Regions from separate parts of the Blautia sp. OM07-19 genome, predicted to be linked through region 1. Evidence: predicted binding sites of a transcription regulator. Region 1 holds the regulator's gene; the other holds the start of a gene.
What was found. The regulator NrdR, encoded in region 1, represses ribonucleotide reductase genes. The targets are predictions, from matches to a motif close to CACAANATNTTGTG.
Positions count from the first base shown of each region.

Region 1 (5,419 bases):
CATGTCCAGGATCACTTCCTGAGGAGCTGAGAAACCAAAAGGATATGGATTTCCGATATTAAGCTTCAGGATCTCCTTACCCTCTTCCTCCATCTTCGCCGCCTCGTCAACCACCGGTCCTCTTACATCATACAGTACATTATCTAGCTTGGCAGATTTGTCAAATGTTCTCATTTTTTTCACTCCTCTCTGAGATTTTACATAGTTTTTACTATAATCTCATATTCAGGTCATTTTATCAAGATGAAAAAATTTCGGATATTATTGTCATATTCATACAAATTTAGTAAGATATAAAAAAAATTAATATTCCCCTTTTCAACTTTACCACTTTCGTGTATAATAGTGTCTGGGCATTTGTAAGCCCCACAAAGACGTTATTATTTTATACGCAAACAAACGAGGAGGAAAATCGTCATGTCTTACACAGAAGAAGTTTATGAAAGAGTCGTTGCACAGAATCCTGGTGAACCGGAATTTCATCAGGCAGTAAAAGAAGTTCTGGATTCCCTTAAGGTTGTTATCGACCGTAACGAGGAGAAATACCGCAGCCTTTCCATCCTGGAGCGTCTGGTAGAGCCAGAAAGAATCATCTCTTTCCGTGTTCCGTGGATCGATGACAACGGGAACGTACAGATCAACAAAGGATACCGTGTACAGTTCAACAGTGCAATCGGACCTTACAAGGGAGGTCTTCGTTTCCATCCTACAGTAAACCAGAGCATTCTTAAATTCCTTGGTTTCGAGCAGGTATTCAAGAACTCTCTGACAGGTCTTCCGATCGGTGGTGGTAAAGGTGGTTCCAACTTCGATCCTAAAGGCAAATCCGACAGAGAAGTTATGGCATTCTGCCAGAGCTTTATGACAGAGCTTTCCAAATATATCGGTGCTGACACAGACGTACCGGCTGGTGATATCGGTGTTGGCGGACGTGAGATCGGATTCCTGTTCGGACAGTACAAACGTATCCGTGGCCTCTATGAAGGCGTTCTGACAGGTAAAGGACTTACCTACGGCGGATCCCTCATCCGTACAGAAGCAACAGGATACGGTGTTGTATATATCCTCAACGAGCTGATGCAGGCTCACAACGATTCTCTCGAAGGAAAGACAGTCGTTGTTACAGGTTCCGGAAACGTTGCAATCTATGCAATCCAGAAAGCTACTCAGCTTGGTGCCAAAGTTGTTGCTCTGTGTGACTCTAACGGATATGTATATGATCCAAACGGAATCAATCTCGACGTTGTCAAAGACATCAAAGAAGTAAAACGTGGACGTATCAAAGAATATGCTGACCGTGTAGAAGGTGCTACCTACACAGAAGGTACTGGAATCTGGAACATCAAATGTGATGTTTACCTTCCATGCGCAACTCAGAACGAACTTGATGTTGACGGCGTTAAGACTCTGATAGCAAACGGCTGCAAATATATCGTAGAAGGTGCTAACATGCCTACTACAAGAGAAGCTACAGAATACGCTATGGCAAACGGCGTTCTCTTCCTTCCTGGAAAAGCATCCAACGCCGGTGGTGTTGCTACTTCCGCACTGGAAATGAGCCAGAACTCCCAGAGACTTTCCTGGACAGCAGAAGAAGTTGATGCCAAACTTCATCAGATCATGAAAGACATCTACGCTAAGATCGATGACGCTGCAAAACGTTATGACATGCCAGATAACTTCGTTGCAGGTGCTAACATCGCCGGCTTCGAAAAAGTTGTAGACGCAATGATCGCTCAGGGCCTTGTTTAATTAATTTCCTCCTCTGCGAATCATTGATATTCAAAAAGCTCCGGTTTTCATGCCGGAGCTTTTTGTTATGGACGAAGATAATTTCTCATATTTCGAAGGGCAGTTTTTTCCAGACGGCTGACCTGTGCCTGGGAGATCCCGATCTCTTCTGCCACTTCCATCTGCGTTTTTCCCTCATAAAACCGCATATCAATGATGTGTCTCTCCCTCTCCCCGAGGCGGTTCATCGCCTCTCTGAGCGAAAGATTTTCCAGCCAGTGATCTTCTTTGTTTTTCTTGTCACTGATCTGATCCATCACATACAGGGTGTCTCCCCCTTCAGAATATACCGGTTCAAAGAGACTGACCGGGTTCTGGATCGCATCGAGGGCGTACACGATCATCTCTTTTTCAATCCCAATCTCTTCTGCGATCTCCGCGATCGTCGGTTCCCGCAGGTTCTTTTTCATGTAACTTTCTTTGGCATAGATTGCCTTGTACGCAATGTCACGAAGCGAACGGCTGACACGGATACTGCTGTTGTCCCGCAGATACCTCCGGATCTCCCCTATGATCATTGGCACTGCATAAGTAGAAAACTTGACCATCAAAGTCGTGTCAAAATTATCAATGGCCTTCATAAGTCCGATACAGCCGATCTGAAAAAGATCATCCGCATTTTCACTGCTGTTCTGAAATCGTTTGATCACACTTAAGACAAGCCGCAGATTTCCCTTGATGTAACGCTCTCTCGCTTCCTTATCACCGGCTTTTATCTTTTCAAAAAGTTCCTCCTTCTCCTCCGGAGCCAGAACTGGAAGACTGGCTGTGTTCACTCCGCAGATCTCAACTTTGTTTAGTGCCATCGAAATATCCTCCTTATTTCAGTTGGTACTAAAGATGATTCTCAGGGAGGATATGAAATATTCTTTTTTGCGAAAAATATAAAAAATATAAGTCCTTGACAGTTTTGCAAAAGGTACTATCTGTGAGGACATTTTTCTTCCGGGAGTTCCACCAGGATGATATCTCCTCCGATCTGACGGACGCTGCTCCATGGGATGATAAATTCACTTTCCCGTCCCCAGAAACAGCAGAATCTGCCAGGTCCGGGAACGATCAGTGCTGTGATCTTTCCGCTTCTTTCATCAAATTCCAGATCGATCGGACAGCCAAGACTTCTGCAGGTGCGGATATTTATGATCTCTTTTTGCCTTAATTCGCAAAGACGCATACAGACACCATTTTTTTCAAAAATATATGCATAAAATGCCGGAAATATACACTGTAATTTATTGACATTACCCAAAAAAATACAGTATAATTAGCCCATAAAAGGGAAAAGAGGGATAATACCGTGAGATGCCCATTTTGTAATCAGGATAATACCAAGGTCGTTGATTCCAGACCTGTCGAAGATACCAATGCGATCCGCAGGAGAAGGATGTGTGAATCCTGCGGCAAGAGATTTACCACTTATGAGAAGGTTGAGACTATTCCATTAAGTGTCATCAAGAAGGATCAGACAAGAGAAGCTTATCACCGTTCTAAGATCCAGGACGGTGTTCTTCGTGCGTGCTACAAACGCCCGATCCCGATCGAGAAGATTGAGTCTATGATTGACTCCATCGAGGGGTCTATTTTTGAGAGCGCGGATAAGGAGATTTCCAGTACTCGCATCGGCGAGATCGTTATGGAGCATTTGAAGGATCTCGATGCTGTTGCATATGTGCGGTTTGCGTCGGTGTATCGTGAGTTTAAGGATGTTAGTACTTTTATGGATGAACTAAAAAAGTTTATGGAGCCGTAGGGTACTGCCCTGGGACCCGTCGATTTGTATCGACACTTTTTTGTTAAGGCGGTTACCTTGTAGACTTTTTCAGTGCCCTCCTGAATGTTTGACGGGAATTTTGTCTTGTGGGGGAGCCTTAGAAAATGCAGACGCAGGCACCCTGAGACACAGTGCAAATTTCGAATCCATTTATACGAAAGTTTCCCGACTTGTTGCACCAGGAGAATTTTTCAAAGGGCATCCCACACGACAAAATTTCCGTCAAACACCCAGCCGAGGGGTGGCGAGGGGACGGGCAACGTCCCTTCGCGGTTTGCTCTGCTCCCAAGCATCCAAATCCCCAGGATTAAAGGAAATAATAAAAAACAGGGATAATAAGGGCATCAAAAAAGCCCTTATTTCAGGGCTTTTTCCAACTCTTTGATCACAATCTTGAGCGCCTTAATGCGCGCATACTTCTTATCCACCGACTCAAGAATATGCCACGGCGCATAAGCCGTACTAGTCTTCTTGAGCATCTCATTGACCGCCTCCTCATACTGATCCCATTTCTCACGGTTTCTCCAGTCCTCATCCGTGATCTTCCATTGTTTCTCAGGATTGTTCTGACGGTCATTAAACCGTGCAAGCTGTGTATCCTTGTCAATCTGAACCCAGAATTTGATGATCACAGCTCCCCAGTCGGACAGTTCTTTCTCAAATTCGTTCATTTCATTGTAAGCGCGTTTCCAGTCATTTTCACTGCAGAATCCTTCCAGTCGCTCCACCATGACGCGTCCATACCAGGTACGGTCAAAAATTGCGATATGACCGTCCTTTGGAAGTCTCGTCCAGAAACGCCACAGATAATGGCGGGCTTTTTCGTGTGGTTCCGGGCTGGCGATCGGATGCACCTCGTATCCGCGTGGATCAAGTGCACCTGTGATTCTCTTGATATTTCCACCCTTGCCGGCAGCATCCCATCCTTCGTATGTGATGATCACCGGGATCCGTTTGCGGTAGAGACGGTTATGGAGTTCACTTAATTTACTCTGGAGTTTCTTAAGTTCCTTGTCATATTCCTCATCGTCGATCGTCTTGCCGGCAAGCTCAACATCTGCCAGTTTCGGCATCTTTACCAAAGGGAAGATATTCTGAAGGATCGGAACGGAATGGCTCTGGTTCTGGAGGGCAACCTCAATGCTGCTCACCAGTGTATCCATCACCTGTAATTCTGCCCATTTCTTGTCCCTGGCGTCTATGATATACCATGGAGAGGTTGATGCATTCGTATCCTTGAGATAGCGGTCATAGACTTTCTCGCATTTGCGGTAATGTTCCTGCTGCCATTTGTCGAATTCTGACACTCTCCAGCGTGTATCCTGACTGGAACAGAGTTTATCCATGCGGAATTTCTGCTCTTCTTTGTCGATCTGCATAAAGAACTTGAGCACCAGATAACCATTATCCGTAAGCTGACGCTCAAACCGGCGGATGCTCTCGATCCGCTTCTCATAATCCTCTCCGGTCAGTTCCTTACGGAGCACTTCCTGCGTCGTCTGCTCCATCCATCCGGAATCCAGAAAAGTAAATTTGCCCTGCTCCGGGATCTGGCACATGTAGCGGTAAAGAAATGGTCTGCGCAGTTCCTCCTCAGACGGAGCTGACATCGTCGCCACCTTAAAAAATCTCGGGTCGATATTCTTGATCACCTTGCCGATCATACTGCCCTTGCCGGCGGCACTCCATCCCTCAAAAAGCACCAGCACCGGAAGTTTGTGCTCCTTGATCTTCATCTGAAGATCATAAAGTTTCTTTCTTGCCGCATCGAGCTGCTGTTTCAGTTCCTCTTTCTCGGGAGTTTCTCCCGGTATCCATGTTTTCAGCAAAAAACGCACCCCATTTCTTTTATTATAT
Region 1 covers NZ_QULA01000003.1:125,397-130,815, forward strand. The annotation lists gene DXC01_RS04130 (aminotransferase class I/II-fold pyridoxal phosphate-dependent enzyme) at 1-174, opposite strand, end outside; gene gdhA (NADP-specific glutamate dehydrogenase) at 418-1,752, shown strand; gene sigG (RNA polymerase sporulation sigma factor SigG) at 1,818-2,597, opposite strand; gene DXC01_RS04145 (YlmC/YmxH family sporulation protein) at 2,714-2,965, opposite strand; gene nrdR (transcriptional regulator NrdR) at 3,089-3,541, shown strand; gene pap (polyphosphate:AMP phosphotransferase) at 3,919-5,391, opposite strand; gene DXC01_RS04160 (LacI family DNA-binding transcriptional regulator) at 5,414-5,419, opposite strand, start outside.

Region 2 (5,419 bases), on a different contig from region 1:
TCGACAAGATCGCAGAAGGCGCGGCTCTGATGACGGAGACTACTTACGAGAAGAAATTTATCGACGGACTCGCCGATACCGTGAGCAACTTTGCCCTTGAGCGCGTCCTCTATAAAAACTTCAAAGAACTGGGCGTTCCGCAGTACACAGACGAGGAGAATGCTTTCGCAGATGCACTCGTAGAAACCTACGATCACAGCGCGGTTCCTGGTGTTGCGGCAGAAAACGACGAGGAAGCGAAAGAACAGGTGGAGAAGATGCAGAAAGAATATGGACATGCAATGAATGCATTCCTGACACCTCTCTATCAGAAAGATGCGTTCAAAGCAGGGTCTACGGATGTTGGAGATGTAAGCTGGCTGACCCCGACAGCACAGATCCACGTTGCGGCATGGCCAAACGGCTGCCCGGGACACAGCTGGCAGAATGTTTCCTGTGACCGCACAGAGATCGGTCATAAAGCGGCCCTGTGTGCAGGAAAAGTCCTCGCAGCGACCGCGATCGATCTGTTTGAAGATACTTCACTTCTGGATGAAGCAAGAGCAGAGTTTGAAAAACGTACAAAAGATGGATATGTATGCCCGATCCCGAAAGATGCAGTGCCGGTCATCCCGGACTGATCTGGACGATAAAAGAAGATAAAAAAGAACCGGCTCCGGTGCAGGATAAAGCACACGGGAAACCGGTTCTATTTGATTACGGAATAAAATCCTGTTATTCGGCTTCTTCCATTTGGGCACGAAGGGCACTTAATTCCTTCATTTCCTTATAACAGTATTTGATGATCTCCTTACGGGTGATGATGCCAATAAAAGACCCCTTGTCATCTATGACAGGAACATAGTTCTGGTTGATGGCACGATCCAGAAGATCCTCCATATCTGCGTCCGCATGAACCGGCTTGTAAGTGGCACGGCGCGGGATCGCCATGATGGAAACATCCTCCATCTGCTTCAGGTCTGTGATATTGATGTTGAGACGCTTGATTCCCCACAGAAGATCTCCCTCGGAGATCGTTCCGGTGTATTTACCCTCTTTGTTAAGGATTGGGATACAGGAGAATTTTCGGTGCTCCATCTTCTCGACGGTCTGACGAAGTGTTTCGTCCTCAAATATATAAGCAACGTCACTCTTAGGTGTTAAAAAAAACAAAATATTCACAATCAGTACCTCTGTCTTTCTATACTCATTCAGTGTATCTGGCTTGGTTTATAGTTCAGATGCTCTTATTATGATAGTATGCAGGGTACAGAATGTCAATTGTTTAAATATTAAAAATTGGTGAAAAATCACTATAAATCCTGAAAAATAAGAAGGTTTTACAGCAGATTTACTCCGCCTTCCTCTGCTGCTTTGCGCACAGATTCCGGCCAGATGGATACATGTACTTCACCGATATGAGCTTTGCGGAGGAAGAACATACAGATACGGGACTGGCCGATACCGCCGCCGATGGTATATGGCAGTTCTTTGTTAAGGATCGCTTTCTGGAATGGAAGCTCTCTGCGGTCGTCACAGCCTGCTTCTGTGAGCTGGGAGTCAAGAGAATCCTCATCAACACGGATACCCATAGAAGAAAGCTCCAGAGCGATATCAAGAACCGGATAGTATACAAGGATATCTCCGTTCAGTTCCCAGTCATCGTAGTCCGGGGCACGTCCATCGTGACGCTCTCCGTTGGATAAGGTCTTACCAACCTGCATAAGAAAGACAGCACCTTTCTCCTTGACGATCTTGTATTCTCTTTCCTTTGGTGTCAGATCAGGATACATGTCAACCAGTTCCTGAGTGGAAACGAAAGCGATTTCTTTAGGAAGAATCTCTTCAATGTAGTCATACTGGACAGCCATGTATTTCTCTGTCTTGCGGAGAACGCTGTAGATGGAGCGAACGGTGTTGATCAGAGTTTCCATGGTACGTTCTTCTTTGGAGATGATCTTCTCCCAATCCCACTGGTCTACATAGACGGAGTGGATGTTGTCGAGATCTTCATCACGACGGATCGCGATCATGTCAGTATACAGTCCTTCGCCGTGAGCGAAGCCATATTTTTTGAGTGCGTAGCGTTTCCATTTGGCAAGGGAGTGTACGATCTCAGCGTTTTCTTTTTCTTCCTGTCCTTTGATGTCAAAGCTTACAGGACGTTCTACGCCATTCAGGTTATCGTTGAGACCTGAAGACGGGGATACAAAAACCGGTGCAGAAACACGAAGAAGATTCAGCTTCTGGGCGAGGGTCTGCTGGAAAAAGTCTTTGACTGTTTTAATTGCAACCTGTGTATCATGCAGACTCAGATCTGAATGATAACCGGCAGGGATTTTAATTTCATCCATAATATTTCCTCCTCAAATTTTACTAGGCTTAATTATAGCAAGAAATTTTCTGTATTGCAATTTTAACCTTGCATTATTTTGAAAATGAGTCTAAAATAAATGTTACTGTCCGCATGATCTGACCACGTAAATGATGTTTGGATGACGGTCCACAGGTGACTTTATGCGGTGCAAACAAATGTTCAGAATATGGCAAAAACAAGGGGAAATTTCAGACAATAAAAAATGAAATATCCCCTTTTATTTTACATGATGTTGTGGTATACTCTCATAAGCAATACAAGATATGGGGAAGGCGAAAAGAATAGAAAAGCCTTATATTATAGCAAACAGGAGAGACAAAGGTATGATCTATGTAATCAAAAAAGACGGCACAAGAGAAGAATTTGATCCGCAGAAGATCGTCAAGGCGGTAAATAAATCAGCCGCACGTATTCTTTATAAATTTTCAGATGAAGAGAAGGAATTTATCTGCCAGTTCGCGCAGGAACATGCAGATTCTCTTGGAAAGAATGAGATCGAGATCCAGGAGATGCACAATATCGTAGAGGGCGCACTGGAGCGTGTGAATCCGGCGGTTGCCAAGAGCTACCGTGATTACCGCAACTACAAGCTGGATTTTATCCATATGATGGATGATGTCTATACCAAGAGCCAGGCAATCCGCTATATCGGTGACAAGAGTAATGCAAATACAGACAGCGCTCTTGTTGCTACCAAGAGAAGCCTGATCTTTAACGAACTGAACAAGGAATTATACAGGAAGTTTTTTATGAACCGCAATGAGCTGCAGGCATGCAAGGACGGATACATCTATATTCACGATCAGTCTGCACGACTGGACACGATGAACTGCTGCCTGTTTGATGTGGGGGCAGTTTTAAGCGGCGGTTTCGAGATGGGGAATGTCTGGTACAACGAGCCGAAGACACTGGATACTGCATTTGATGTCATGGGTGATATCATCCTGAGTACAGCAGCACAGCAGTACGGTGGCTTTACAGTGCCGGAGGTCGACAAGATCCTCGGACCATACGCACAGAAGAGTTATGACAAATACGTCAGCGAATTTATGAAATACTCCGATGAGAACTGGACCGGCAGAGAAGAGAGAGCTATCGAGTACGCGCTGGACAAAGTCCGGAGAGATTTTGATCAGGGATGGCAGGGAATCGAGTACAAGCTGAATACGGTAGGTTCTTCCCGTGGTGACTATCCGTTTGTTACTGTGACACTCGGACTTGGTACAGGTCAGTTCGAGAAGATGTGTAATATTTCTCTTCTGCAGGTGCACAAGGGCGGTCAGGGTAAGAAAGGCCATAAGAAGCCGGTTCTTTTCCCTAAGATCGTATTTCTGTATGATGAGAATCTTCATGGACCGGGCAAACCGTGCGAGGACATCTTTGAGGAGGGCGTTGACTGCTCCTCCAAGACCATGTATCCGGACTGGCTTTCTCTGACTGGCAAGGGCTATATCGCAAGCATGTACAAGCAGTATGGCAAGGTTATCAGCCCGATGGGATGCCGTGCATTCTTAAGTCCATGGTATGAGAGAGGCGGCATGTATCCGGCAGATGAGAATGACAAGCCTGTATTTGTAGGACGTTTCAATATCGGTGCAGTCAGTCTTCATCTTCCGATGATCCTGGCGAAAGCAAGAGCAGAGAGCAGAGATTTTTACGAGGTTCTTGATTTTTACCTGCAGATGATCCGAAATCTCCACATCCGCACCTATGAGTACCTGGGACAGATGAGAGCATCCACGAACCCGCTTGCTTACTGTGAGGGCGGTTTCTACGGCGGTCATCTCAAACCGAACGAAAAGATCGGCAAGATCCTCAAACCGATGACAGCTTCCTTCGGGATCACAGCCCTGAATGAGCTTCAGGAGCTTTACAACGGCAAATCTATCCGCGAGGATGGACAGTTTGCACTGGAAGTACTGAAATATATCAATGCCAAAGTAAACCAGTTCAAGCAGGAGGACGGATACCTCTATGCGATCTACGGAACACCGGCAGAGAGCCTCTGTGGTCTTCAGGTTGAGCAGTTCCGCAAGATGTATGGAATCGTAGAGGGTGTTTCTGACAGACCGTATGTCAGCAATAGCTTCCACTGCCATGTTACCGAGGATGTGACTCCGATTGAGAAACAGGATCTGGAGGGACGTTTTTGGGAACTCTGCAACGGCGGTAAGATCCAGTATGTCCGTTATCCGATCGGCTACAACAAAGAAGCCATCCGTACCCTGATCCGCAGAGCGATGGACCTGGGCTATTATGAGGGTGTAAACCTTTCTCTGGCTTACTGCGATGACTGCGGTCACCAGGAGCTGGAAATGGACGTATGCCCGGTATGCGGCTCACGTAACCTGACAAAGATCGACCGTATGAACGGATATCTTTCCTATAGCCGTGTTCATGGTGACACACGATTGAATGAAGCGAAGATGGCCGAGATCGCAGAGCGTAAATCTATGTAAGCAGATAGAGTTTTAAGTATACAAAAAGAGTACAGATATGACGAAAGTGAAAGTCATGTCTGTACTCTTTTTGGTATATAAGGAGAAATTTATTTCTTCTTAGGTGTTACCGGCGGCAGCTCGCAGTAGTAAGCGATGCCAAGTGGTGTTACAAGAAGCGGGTGGACAGGACGGTAGACCGGAAGTTTGAGTTTCTTCTCGAATACGGTCGTGAATTCTTTGAAGCTGGCAGAACCGCCTACGACGTAAACCGCAGGGACCTCATATCCCTGGAGAAATCTTTCGGTGATTGTTGCCATCTTCTCAACAGTAGCCTTGATAACAGGAAAAATCTCAGCTTCCTTTTCAGGGTCAGTCTTGAGAACTTCAGCGTCCTCGTAAGGAATCTTGTAATGACCTGCAACGGTCATGGTCATGTGGCTTCCGCCTGTTGCCTCATCGTCGGTATAGATGACCTTGCCATCCTTGAGGATGCTGATTCCGGTAGTGCCGCCGCCGACATCGACAACTGCACCGTCAGTGATCTTGAGCACGGCAGAAGCAGCAGTCGGTTCATCTACGATGTTGGTTACTTCAAAACCGGCTCCTTCGAGGACATAGCCGA
Region 2 covers NZ_QULA01000007.1:77,468-82,886, forward strand. The annotation lists gene DXC01_RS07155 (M20 family metallopeptidase) at 1-620, shown strand, start outside; gene DXC01_RS07160 (CBS domain-containing protein) at 715-1,161, opposite strand; gene asnA (aspartate--ammonia ligase) at 1,320-2,333, opposite strand; gene nrdD (anaerobic ribonucleoside-triphosphate reductase) at 2,680-4,815, shown strand; gene eutJ (ethanolamine utilization protein EutJ) at 4,905-5,419, opposite strand, start outside.
Region 2: nrdD (anaerobic ribonucleoside-triphosphate reductase) is a predicted target of NrdR. The motif match lies at 2,580-2,593, and genes of this name have one in related genera.